One region of the Bacillus sp. Medicinal_06 genome, then DNA from elsewhere that is predicted to be linked to it. Evidence: riboswitches for the same ligand, from Rfam matches in the RefSeq annotation. Region 1 holds a riboswitch; each other region holds the start of a gene.
The links. A riboswitch is a leader RNA that binds a small molecule or an ion and turns the genes downstream of it on or off. The one in region 1 is predicted to bind S-adenosylmethionine.
Positions count from the first base shown of each region.

Region 2: another riboswitch for S-adenosylmethionine. It lies ahead of AC1M36_RS16000 (methionine ABC transporter ATP-binding protein); the one in region 1 lies ahead of AC1M36_RS06830 (methionine biosynthesis PLP-dependent protein).
Region 3: another riboswitch for S-adenosylmethionine. It lies ahead of AC1M36_RS14675 (YezD family protein); the one in region 1 lies ahead of AC1M36_RS06830 (methionine biosynthesis PLP-dependent protein).

Region 1 covers NZ_JBWYHD010000002.1:622,618-626,605, reverse strand. The annotation lists gene AC1M36_RS06835 (bifunctional homocysteine S-methyltransferase/methylenetetrahydrofolate reductase) at 1-1,089, opposite strand, end outside; SAM riboswitch class I at 1,160-1,270, opposite strand; SAM riboswitch class I at 1,473-1,585, shown strand; gene AC1M36_RS06830 (methionine biosynthesis PLP-dependent protein) at 1,664-2,776, shown strand; gene metC (cystathionine beta-lyase) at 2,773-3,936, shown strand.
Region 2 covers NZ_JBWYHD010000006.1:79,148-83,135, forward strand. The annotation lists gene metQ (methionine ABC transporter substrate-binding lipoprotein MetQ) at 1-679, opposite strand, end outside; gene AC1M36_RS15995 (methionine ABC transporter permease) at 702-1,367, opposite strand; gene AC1M36_RS16000 (methionine ABC transporter ATP-binding protein) at 1,360-2,385, opposite strand; SAM riboswitch class I at 2,614-2,723, opposite strand; gene AC1M36_RS16005 (hypothetical protein) at 2,849-3,193, opposite strand; gene AC1M36_RS16010 (thioredoxin family protein) at 3,344-3,652, opposite strand; gene AC1M36_RS16015 (toprim domain-containing protein) at 3,656-3,988, opposite strand, start outside.
Region 3 covers NZ_JBWYHD010000005.1:338,914-342,901, reverse strand. The annotation lists gene lysA (diaminopimelate decarboxylase) at 51-1,367, shown strand; SAM riboswitch class I at 1,483-1,590, shown strand; gene AC1M36_RS14675 (YezD family protein) at 1,661-1,804, shown strand; gene AC1M36_RS14670 (phosphoadenylyl-sulfate reductase) at 1,890-2,594, shown strand; gene sat (sulfate adenylyltransferase) at 2,640-3,776, shown strand; gene cysC (adenylyl-sulfate kinase) at 3,789-3,988, shown strand, end outside.

The sequences.
Region 1 (3,988 bases):
GCGCGGAGATGCTAACGAGTTATCTGCTAATGTAATCGCATCTGCTCCCGCTCTTTTCAATGCCCTTGCCCCTTCAAAAAAACGTTGCGTATCCAATGTTTTTGGGGGATCTAGTTCAACAACAACTGTTGTTTGCTTCTTCGCTTTTTCCGCAAGAGTAACATGGGTGCTAGCACGTTTTGTTTGCATAGGAACCACTTGTTGTCTTGGAGCGATTTGTTTTTCTGTAACAGGCGTTACATTCGCAATCGCACGCTTCATCGCTTCAATATGTGCTGGCGTTGTACCACAACATCCCCCTAACAAACGAATACCTTGTTCAATAAATTTCGGTGTCATCTCTTCAAAATAAGCAGGACTTCCTTCATATACGTAACGTCCTTCTACATAGTTTGGAAGGCCTGCATTTGGATAAGCTGACAAATAACCATTTTTCGGAATCGATATCATTTTAAAAGCTTCCGTCATATGAAGCGGTCCTAACTGACAGTTTAAACCGACTACATTTGCACCGTAATCTAAAAGCTGTTTTAATATTTCATTTACATCATTCCCATTTTGAGTTGTGCCTGCTTCATGAAGAGCTAACTGTGCAATAATTGGAATATCTGTTTGTTTTCGCAGTACTTTCACCGCATGTAGCAATTCGAATTCATCATAAAATGTTTCTAATAATAATCCATCAATCTTTTCTTCTAATAATGCCTCGGCCTGCTCAAGTAACATAAATTCCCGTTCCATATCAGTCGTTGTAACGGCTCCAATATGCTTCATACCACCAATCGTCCCTAAAATAGCATTCTTGTCTGTCACGGCTGCTTTTGCAAGCTTTACTGCTGCTTTATTAATTTTGGTAACCTGATTTTCTAAACCATACATGCGCAATTTTGCTTCATTTGCACCATATGTATTTGTTTGAATAATATCTGCACCGGCAGCTACATATTGTTTATGAATAGATATAATTAAATCTGGATCTGATAGATTTAATTCTTCAAAACTACTTTGCAAACCATGAGAATGTAATAATGTACCAACTGCTCCATCACCGATAATAATTCCTTTTGATAATAAATCTAGAATTTTCACTTGTCTCCCTCTTTTCTATCAATATAAAAACCCCCTCTTCACCTTGAAGAGGGGGACATCATCAATCCTCCTCTTATCATGCAAAACAAATTGTTCTGCAGGTATTAGCACCGTTTCAAACATTTCGTTTGAAGGTTGCCGGGTTTCATAGGGCCTTTCCCTCCACCGCTCTCAATAAGAGTTTATCTTAATTATTAATTTATTTTTTAAAAGGAAATACGTGTACCTTTTAACAATCTTTATTAATTTTCTAATAAACTTATCATGGGACAAACTAAAAGTCAATGAAATTAGCAGGAAGATAAAAAATATTTAAAATAAAGTTGCAATTCAATTATCTTTTGTTGTAAAGTTAAAATCATAATAAAATTTCATACAAATTATTCTTATCTAGAGAGGTAGAGGGACTGGCCCTATGACACCTCAGCAACCATTAACATGTTCGTTAATAAGGTGCTAATTCCAGCAAATTGTGAAAAGATTTGACAGATAAGGAGAAGACTATATTCGCATGAAAGCCTTCTTCTTAGAAGGCTTTTTTTATTTTTTATTTTTTATCAAGGAGGAATTTAACATGTCAACAATCGAAACAAAACTAGCTCAAATCGGGAATCGAAGCGAAACGACTACAGGAACGGTTAATCCCCCTGTTTACTTTTCAACAGCTTATCGTCATGAAGGAATCGGAAAATCAACAGGTTTCGACTATTCACGAACTGGAAACCCAACACGCGGCCTTTTAGAACGCGCAATTGCTGATTTAGAAGAAGCGGAACAAGGATATGCCTGTAGTTCGGGAATGGCAGCGATTCTTCTTGTTCTGTCTTTATTCCGGTCTGGAGATGAACTTATCGTATCAGAAGACTTATATGGGGGAACCTATCGTTTATTTTCAGAACATGAAGAAAAATGGAATATTCGATGTAGATACGTAAATACACAATCTATAAAACAAATAGAACAAGCCATTACTTCTCAAACGAAAGCTATTTTTATAGAAACTCCAACCAATCCATTAATGCAAGTTACTGATATCGCAGCTGTCGCAACTGTTGCCAAACGGCACGGAGTCCTTCTTATTGTAGATAATACATTCTACACTCCCTATATACAACAACCATTAACAGAAGGAGCAGACATTGTTCTTCATAGCGCCACAAAATATTTAGGTGGTCATAATGATGTATTAAGCGGACTTGTCGTTGCAAAAGGCCAAGCGCTTTGTGAAGAACTTGCCCACTATCACAACGCTTCTGGTGCTGTATTAAGTCCATTTGATTCATGGTTATTAATTCGCGGGATGAAAACATTAGCTCTTCGTATGAAACAGCATGAAGAAAATGCAAAGAACATCGTTTCTTATTTAAACGCGGAAGATGGTGTAACCGATGTTTTTTATCCGGGAAGAGGTGGCATGATTTCATTTCGTCTTCGCGATGAAAAATGGATAAATCCTTTCTTACAATCTTTATCTTTAATTACCTTTGCAGAAAGCCTTGGCGGAGTTGAAAGTTTAATGACATATCCAGCAACACAAACACATGCAGATATTCCAGAAGAAGTTCGTACAGCACGCGGCGTATGTAATCGTCTCCTCCGCTTCTCTGTTGGTATTGAAAATGGTGATGATTTAATTCAAGACTTAAAGCAGGCTATTAAACATGTAAAAGAAGGTGTGAGAATATGAGTTATTCTTTAGATACACTCTTACTTCATAACCACTATAAACATGATTCACAAACAGGCGCGGTTAACGTCCCCATCTATAATACATCAACATTTCATCAATTTGATGTAGATACATTTGGTAAATACGACTATAGTCGCTCTGGAAATCCAACACGTGAAGCACTTGAGGACATAATTGCTTTATTAGAAGGAGGAACAAAAGGGTTTGCCTTTGCATCTGGAATTGCAGCGATTTCTACTGCCTTCCTCCTTCTCTCACAAGGCGATCATGTTCTCATTTCAGAAGATGTATATGGAGGAACGTATCGTATTGTAACAGAAGTCCTCTCTCGTTACGGGGTTTCACATACATTTGTTGACATGACAAATTTAGAAGAAGTAAAACAAAATATTAGACAAAATACAAAAGTCTTTTACGTTGAAACGCCATCCAATCCATTATTAAAAGTAACCAACATTCGTGCCATTTGCGAATTAGCAAAATCTGCCGGAGCACTTACATTTGTTGATAACACATTTTTAACACCATTATTCCAAAAGCCACTTGAACTCGGAGCTGATGTTGTGCTTCATAGCGCAACAAAATTCATTGCTGGTCACAGTGATGTTACAGCCGGATTAGCGGTTGTAACAGATGAGGAACTCGCTCAAAAACTTGGTTTCTTGCAAAATGCATTTGGTGCTATATTAGGACCGCAAGATTGTTCTCTCGTTCTTCGCGGTCTGAAAACATTGCACGTACGCCTCGAACACTCAGCAAGAAATACGAATAAAATTGCTCATTATTTACAAAAACACTCAAAGATTCAAAATGTGTATTACCCTGGATTACAATCACACTCTGGCTATGACATACAACAAGAACAAGCCCAATCTGCCGGTGCTGTTTTATCTTTCACGCTTCAATCCGAAGATGCTTTGCGACAATTTTTATCTCAAGTTAAACTTCCTGTCTTTGCAGTAAGTTTAGGAGCTGTAGAATCCATCCTTTCTTACCCTGCAAAAATGTCACATGCAGCACTATCACAAGAAGCACGTAATGAAAGAGGTATTTCTAATTCATTGCTCCGTTTATCAGTTGGCCTTGAAAATGTAGATGATTTAATTGCTGATTTTGAAAATGCACTTTCTTATGTCGAAGAACCTGTGAATGCATAATGATCATCTTAAATGAAATAAAATATAAACAGAACCTAATTTTTAGGTTCTG
Region 2 (3,988 bases), on a different contig from region 1:
TTGCATATGGAGAGTCATTTCCTTCAATCGCGATTGCATCTTTTTCTGGGTTTAATTTCGCATCAATCGCATAGTTAGAGTTAATTAGAACAGCATCGCCTTCTTTATTGTTATACACTTGTGGCAATAAACCAGGCTCGATATCCGTTTTAAATTTTAGATTTTTTGGATTATCTGCAATATCTTTTGTAGTTGCTTTAACTGGATCTACCCCATCTTTAATTTTTAAAATACCTTCTTTTTGTAAAATCGCTAAACCACGTCCATGGTCAGCGACAGAGTTACTCATAATAATCGTCGCTCCATCTGGAAGGTCTTTTAAGCTCTTATACTTTTGAGAATATACACCAATTGGTTCTAAATGAATTTTTCCGGCTACTTCAAAATCGTATTTTTTATCTTTAATTTCTTTTTCTAAGTATGGAATGTGTTGGAAGTAGTTCGCATCTAATTCCTTATCCGCTAATGATTTATTCGGCAATACATAGTCTTGGAATGTTTCAATTTTTAATTCAATTCCCTTTTTCTCTAATAAAGGTTTTGCCTTTTCTAAGATAACAGCGTGCGGTACGTTAGAAGCTCCTACAACAAGTTTCTTTTCATCTTTATCTTTCCCACCACAAGCAGCTAAACCAAAAATTGACGTTGAAATAAGTGCTGTAAGTAATAATTTTTTCATTTGAAACACCCTCCCATTTTAATTATCGTTTATCAATTCGAATTGTTACACGATCACCAATCCACTGAATTAAAAATACAACGAGTAATACACAAATTGTTGCAACGATTGTTACATCGTTATTTCCACGCTGAAATCCTTCTAAATAAGCAAGTGTACCAAGACCACCAGCACCGACAACACCAGCCATCGCTGTATAGCCTACAAGTGCAATTGTCGTTACTGTAATACCAGATACAAGTGCTGGCAAAGATTCTGGAATCAATACTTTCCAAATAATCGTACTCGTTTTTGCTCCCATTGCTTTTGAAGCTTCTATTACTCCTTTATCAATCTCACGAAGTGCAATTTCAACCATCCTTGCATAAAATGGTGCCGCTCCAATAATTAAAGCTGGTAGTGCTGCGCTTGCTCCAAGAATTGTTCCAAGGAGAATCTTCGTAAATGGAATTAATAAAATAATTAAAATGATAAATGGAATGGAACGAAAGATATTTACAAATGCTCCAATCGCTGTGTGAATCGCTCTATTTTCCCATAAATTATCCTTTGCCGTCATGAAAAGTAATAGTCCTAAAATAAGACCTAAAACAAATGTCGCAAATGCTGCGATTGCCGTCATATATAATGTTTCACCTGTTGCTTCTAGCATTTGATTCCAGTCGACGTTCGCGAGTAACTTATCCATGTGCAATCACCTCCAGCTCTACTTGCTCTTGATGGATTCCTGCTATTGCTTGTTGGATTGCCACTTCCTCACCATTTAAGTGAATCACTAAACTTCCATACGATCCATTGTTTGTTTGAGCAATATTCCCTTGAAGTACACTTACTTCTATATCATCCCGCCTCATTAATCTCTGGAGTACTGGACGCTCTACAGAATCACCAATAAACTGTAAACGAATGACTTTTCCATCTGGATATTTTTCTAATAAACTCTCAATTGTTTCATTTGTATCTTCAGAATCTGTTAGCTGTTGTACAAATCGCTTTGTAATCTCCTTCTGTGGGTTACGGAATACCTCTAGTACAGGACCCGTCTCTACAATTTTTCCTTTTTCCATGACTGCAACACGATTACAAATTTTACGAATCACATGCATCTCATGTGTAATAAGTACAATTGTTAAGCCAAGACGTTTATTAATATCTAGTAGTAAATCTAAAATTTGATCTGTTGTTTCAGGGTCAAGCGCTGACGTCGCTTCATCACATAGCAGCACTTTCGGATTATTTGCTAATGCTCTCGCAATCCCAACGCGCTGCTTTTGTCCACCGCTTAATTGAGACGGATATGCATCGCCTCTTCCTTCTAATCCAACAAGATGAATTAACTCATCTACTCGTTTTTTTCGCTTTTCCTTATCCACTCCCGCAATTTCAAGTGGAAAAGCAATGTTCTCACGTACAGTTCGTGACCACAGTAAATTAAAATGTTGAAAAATCATTCCGATTTCTTGTCTTGCCTTTCGAAGTTCATTCCCAGTAATTGCTGAAATCACACGATTTGCTATCGTAATCTGTCCTGAAGTTGGTTTCTCTAATTGATTAAATAATCTGATTAAAGAACTTTTACCAGCGCCACTATATCCGATAACACCAAAGATCTCGCCTTTTTCTATTTTTAAATTGGCATCATCTACAGCAGTGACATCACCGCTTTTTGATTTATATATTTTCTTTACATTTTCCAATAAAATCATGATGTTCACCCCTTTTTGAATTAAAAAGCGTAAGCAGCTCGTTCAGATTTACTCCCACAATTTTTATTTTTGGTGTAAGAATTACTTAAATCTAACCGTCGCCATAGCTAAATTTCTTATTAGCTCCTCTTATTATTCGAATGTCCTCCTCATTCAAACAACAAAAAAACCTTTCTGCTTTTAGAATGAGCAGAAAGGTTTATATGCGTATATCAACATGATCCCTTCCTCTCATCTCTCAAAGCATTTGCTTTGCAGGAATTGGCACCATTTCAATCTAAAAATTGACGGTTGCCGGGCTTCACAGGGCTCAGTCCCTCCACCTCTCTTGATAAGAGAAATCAGATTTAATTTTCGTCTGATTTGAAATTTATGAAATTGTCTATATTTTATGACTTGAATTGTATCAATATACACCCACTATGTCAACAAAAAAATTCTTAAAAAACGAAACTTCAGACTATTAAGCACCTACTGGCATTGGCTTACATATATGAAATACGGATTCTAATAATAACATCGTACGATACGTTCCGTTATATTGCACACGTCCGCTGTGCAATAGTGTTTGCAACCGAACATTTCCAGTAACTAATCGCCTTAAATCTTCTTCCTGAAAGCAAATAAGTTGTTCCGTTCCCCGTGTCTCTTTCAAAAGCTGTATATACTCTCTTGAAATTTGAAGTGAGCAACACTCATCTCCAAAACGAAAATTGATCGTTTTTTCTCCTTGCCGAAGAAGCGGTTCTAGATGATATTGGCTATTAGCATACGTTACAAATGATTGAAGCAACGAATATAATCTCATTCTAGTCACATCCTTCATCTCACTTTCTCCTAATACCATTCCATCTTCTCAAACAGCAATCCTGTTACTTTCTCTCGACAAATAACGTACCGCTTTGATACCTCGACATATTTCCCAGAAAATATGTCGAGGCGGCAAAAACTTTGCCGCCTACTGTAATTCTTTATATAAATATTCAACTGAATGAAATGCATATATTTTCTTCACAATTGTTCCACGCTCAAATACGAGTAAGCAAGGTACACTTTCTACTTCATACTCTCGCGCTAAATGCGGGGCATAGTTTAAGTCTAGCATTCCTATTTCTAATTCAGATATAGTTGCTTCTACCACTGTTAGCATCTTCTTTGCTAATTGGCATGTTCCACACATCGGTGTATATACATATAACACTGTTTTTTCTTGGTCTGCTATTAGAGCTGTAGCTTCAGCACCTGTCCAGTCAATCACTTCTATCATTCCTTACCGTAAATATTCTGTATAAACGTCAATGTCAGCTCCCCATAATACGTTCGCTAAATGATTAGAAGGAGCAGTAGCCACTTCACGGTACGAACGATCAATGTAAATATGCTCGGCCTGCGGGAATTCTTTTCGAAATTGTTTTCTAAGCTTTTCACCTGCAGCATCAGCATCCACTAATACATACACTTCTTTATCAAAAAACTGATCAATGAGCTCATCCATTTTCGACAAACCAATTGTACCATTTGTACAAACAATTTCCACTGGTTCACGAATAATAGATTCAATCTTTCTTCTATCTGATTTTCCTTCGACAATAATGACTTTCTC
Region 3 (3,988 bases), on a different contig from region 1:
AGAAGAAGATTGGGGTTATAAGTTTTAGAGGAAATAAGGGAGGAATTCAAATGTATTTACACGGCACAAGCCGAATCAATGACCAAGGACACTTAGAAATTGGAGGATGCGATACAACGCAGCTAGCAAAACAATATGGAACACCGCTTTATGTATACGATGAGGCTGCTATTCGTGAAAAATGTCGCGCATTTCATCGTGCATTCCAGGAAAGTGGGTTCTCTTACCAAGTAGCATATGCAAGTAAGGCGTTCTTGTGCATGGAGATGTGCCGAGTAGCTCGTGAAGAAAATATGTCTTTAGATGTTGTTTCCGGGGGCGAATTATATACTGCTTTACAAGCTGGTTTTCCAGCATCACGTATTCATTTTCATGGTAATAATAAGACGGAAGAAGAGATTATAATGGCGCTGCGAGCAGGTATTGGCTGTTTTGTAGTAGATAATTTCTTGGAAATGGAAATATTACATGACTTAGCAGAGCGGTATGGAAAAATTGTAAATATATTAATTCGAGTTACACCTGGAGTAGAGGCGCATACTCATGAATATATTACAACAGGGCAAGATGATTCGAAATTTGGTTTTGGAGTTTCTACTGGTCAGGCAATGCAGGCGATTCAAGTAGCACTAGAGAAATCAAATTATAACGTGTTAGGTATTCATTCGCATATTGGATCGCAAATTTTTGAAACAGCAGGATTTGTTCGGGCAATTGAAGTATTACGGAACTTTTTAGAAGAAATCAGAAAGCAAACAGGCTATGTAGTAACTGTATTAAATGTTGGTGGAGGATTTGGAATTCGCTACACAGAGTCTGATACACCGCTTACGCTTGAAACGTATGTGCATGCTGTAACGAATGCAGTGAGGGAACAATTTACAAGAAAGAATTATCCACTCCCTGAAATTTGGATTGAACCAGGGCGTAGTATTGTCGGAGATGCAGGAACAACAATTTATACAGTAGGAGCTGTAAAAGATATTCCAGGTATTCGTAAATATGTGTCAGTTGATGGAGGAATGACGGACAACTTAAGACCAGCTTTATATGGAGCACGTTATGAGGCAATGCTTGCCAATAGAGGAAGAGAAAATGCCGAAGAGATTGTATCAATTGCTGGAAAGTGTTGTGAGAGTGGGGATATGCTTATTTGGGATATAGAACTGCCACAAGTTACTTCTGGAGATTTGTTAGCAATCTCTTGTACAGGAGCATATGGATATTCTATGGCGAATAATTACAATCGCATTCGCAGACCGGCTGTAGTATTTGCAAAAGGCGGGGCGTCACAAGTTGTTGTCGAACGCGAAACATATGAAAATATAATTGGGAACGATCGCATACGCATAAAAGAGCTTGTGTAATCAATAAAAAGGAGTTGTTCGAACTGGGCAACTCCTTTAAAAAAATAAAAAATATAAAATATATCGGAAAACTAGGATTGAAAAAAATCAGAATTATGATAAAATACAAATACAAAGCTTATCAAGAGAAGCGGAGGGAACTGGCCCTACGAAGCTCAGCAACCTGCTTATGGGAGCAAGGTGCTAAGTCCAGCAAAATGGCATCCATTTTGAAAGATAAGGTAAAATATATTACCGAACAGTCTTTTCGAAATGGGAAAGATTTTTTTTATGAATAAAAAGGGGGGCTGTTCGTGGGAGTGCGTGGACATTTTGACGAAGTAGCTGAAAAGATTCAAACGATGCTTGCGGATATGAAATATGGTTCTATTACAATTGTTGTGCAAGATGGAAAAGTGATTCAGCTTGAAAAAAGTGAAAAAGTACGCTTAAAGTAAAAAGCGCTGACTAGAAAAACTAGAGGCGGTTTTAACCTATTGTATTAGGTTAAAACCGCCTTTTTGCGTTACAGGGGGAAAAAACATGCTGACGTATGAAACATGGAAAGAGGACTTCATTTCTTTTTCTGAAGAAGGTGAAACAAAAGGAGCACTGCAAGTATTAGAGTGGGCTTATAACCATTATAAGGGTGAAATTGTATACGCGTGTAGCTTTGGTGTGGAAGGTATGGTTTTATTGCATTTAATAAACCAAGTAAATCCATCTGCTAAAGTTGTATTTTTAGATACAAACGTTCATTTTCAAGAAACATACGATTTAATTAAACGAGTGCGTGAAAGGTTTCCGGGTTTCGAAATTATTGAAAAGCAACCTTCGCTCACACTTGAAGAACAAGCAAAGAAGCATGGGAATAATTTGTGGGAGCATAATCCAAATCTCTGTTGTAAATTAAGGAAAATCTTACCCCTTGAAGAATCTTTATCGGGTGGAAAAGCGTGGATATCAGGGCTAAGGAGGGAACAGTCTGAAACGCGGAAATATACAAAGTTTATCAATCAAGACCATCGTTTTAAATCTATTAAAATTTGTCCGCTCATTCATTGGACGTGGAAGGAAGTGTGGCGCTACGTATATAAGCATAATTTGCCTTATAATCCATTGCACGACATTGGTTATCCAAGTATAGGGTGTGAAAAATGTACGTTGCCTGTAGGAGATGGAGAAGATTCAAGGGACGGACGGTGGGCTGGAAAGATGAAAACGGAATGTGGCCTTCATTACCAATAAGAACTGGATTGATTTTAAATATATATGAAAGAGGCGTACAAGGAAATGAGTAAAACAAATATATTAGTAAATCGCGTTGATGAAACGTATGAAATAAAGGGAATTACAAAAGAAATTGAATTAGACAAAATTGCGTTAAGTGATTTAGAGCTTCTTGCGATAGGTGGTTATAGCCCGCTTACTGGCTTTTTAGGGAAAGAGGACTATCAATCTGTAGTAGAAAAAATGCGTTTAGTAAACGGTGATGTATGGAGTATCCCTATTACACTACCAATAACGGAAGAAAGGGCGAAACAATTAAAAATTGGTGAAGAGGTTCGTCTTGTTAAAGAAGGAATCACGTATGGTGTTATTCAAATAGAAAATATTTTTACACCGGATAAAGAGAAAGAAGCATTGCTTGTTTATAAAACGACTGATATTGCCCATCCAGGTGTGAAAAAATTATATGATAGACCGAATATTTATGTTGGAGGAGCAATCACGCTTGTAAAGCGCTTTGAAAATGATAAGTTTGCTTCTTATCATTTAGATCCAAGCGAAACGCGTGCAGAGTTTGCAAAACGCGGCTGGAAAACGGTAGTGGGGTTTCAAACGAGAAATCCTGTTCATCGTGCGCATGAATATATTCAAAAGTCTGCACTGGAAATTGTAGACGGTTTATTTTTAAATCCACTTGTCGGTGAAACGAAATCAGACGATATTCCGGCTGATGTGCGTATGGAAAGTTATGAAGTGCTTTTGAAAAATTATTATCCGAGCGATCGTGTCTTTTTAAGTGTTTTTCCGGCAGCAATGCGTTATGCAGGGCCACGTGAAGCGATATTTCACGCACTGGTTAGAAAAAACTTTGGCTGTACACATTTCATCGTGGGGCGTGATCATGCTGGGGTAGGAAATTATTACGGTACGTACGAAGCGCAAGAGATTTTTGTGAACTTTACAGTAGAAGAGTTAGGGATTACACCGCTCTTTTTTGAGCATAGCTTTTACTGTAAAAAATGTGAAGCGATGGCTTCTACGAAAACATGTCCGCATAGTAAAGAAGAGCATGTTATTTTATCGGGAACAAAAGTAAGAGAAATGTTGCGAAATGGAGAGATACCACCAAGTACATTTAGCCGTAAAGAAGTTGTAGAAATATTAATTCGTGGTTTACAAAAAGAAGTCGTAACAAAATAAGGAGAGAGTAAGATGGGCGTAAATATAACTTGGCATACAGCATCTGTTTCAAAAGAAGAAAGACGAAAGAAAAGTGGTCACCACAGCTTTGTACTTTGGTTCACAGGGTTATCAGCTTCTGGAAAATCAACAGTAGCAAATGCGGTTGCTAGGAAATTGTTCGAAAAAAATATTGGGAATTATGTACTAGATGGCGATAATATTCGTCATGG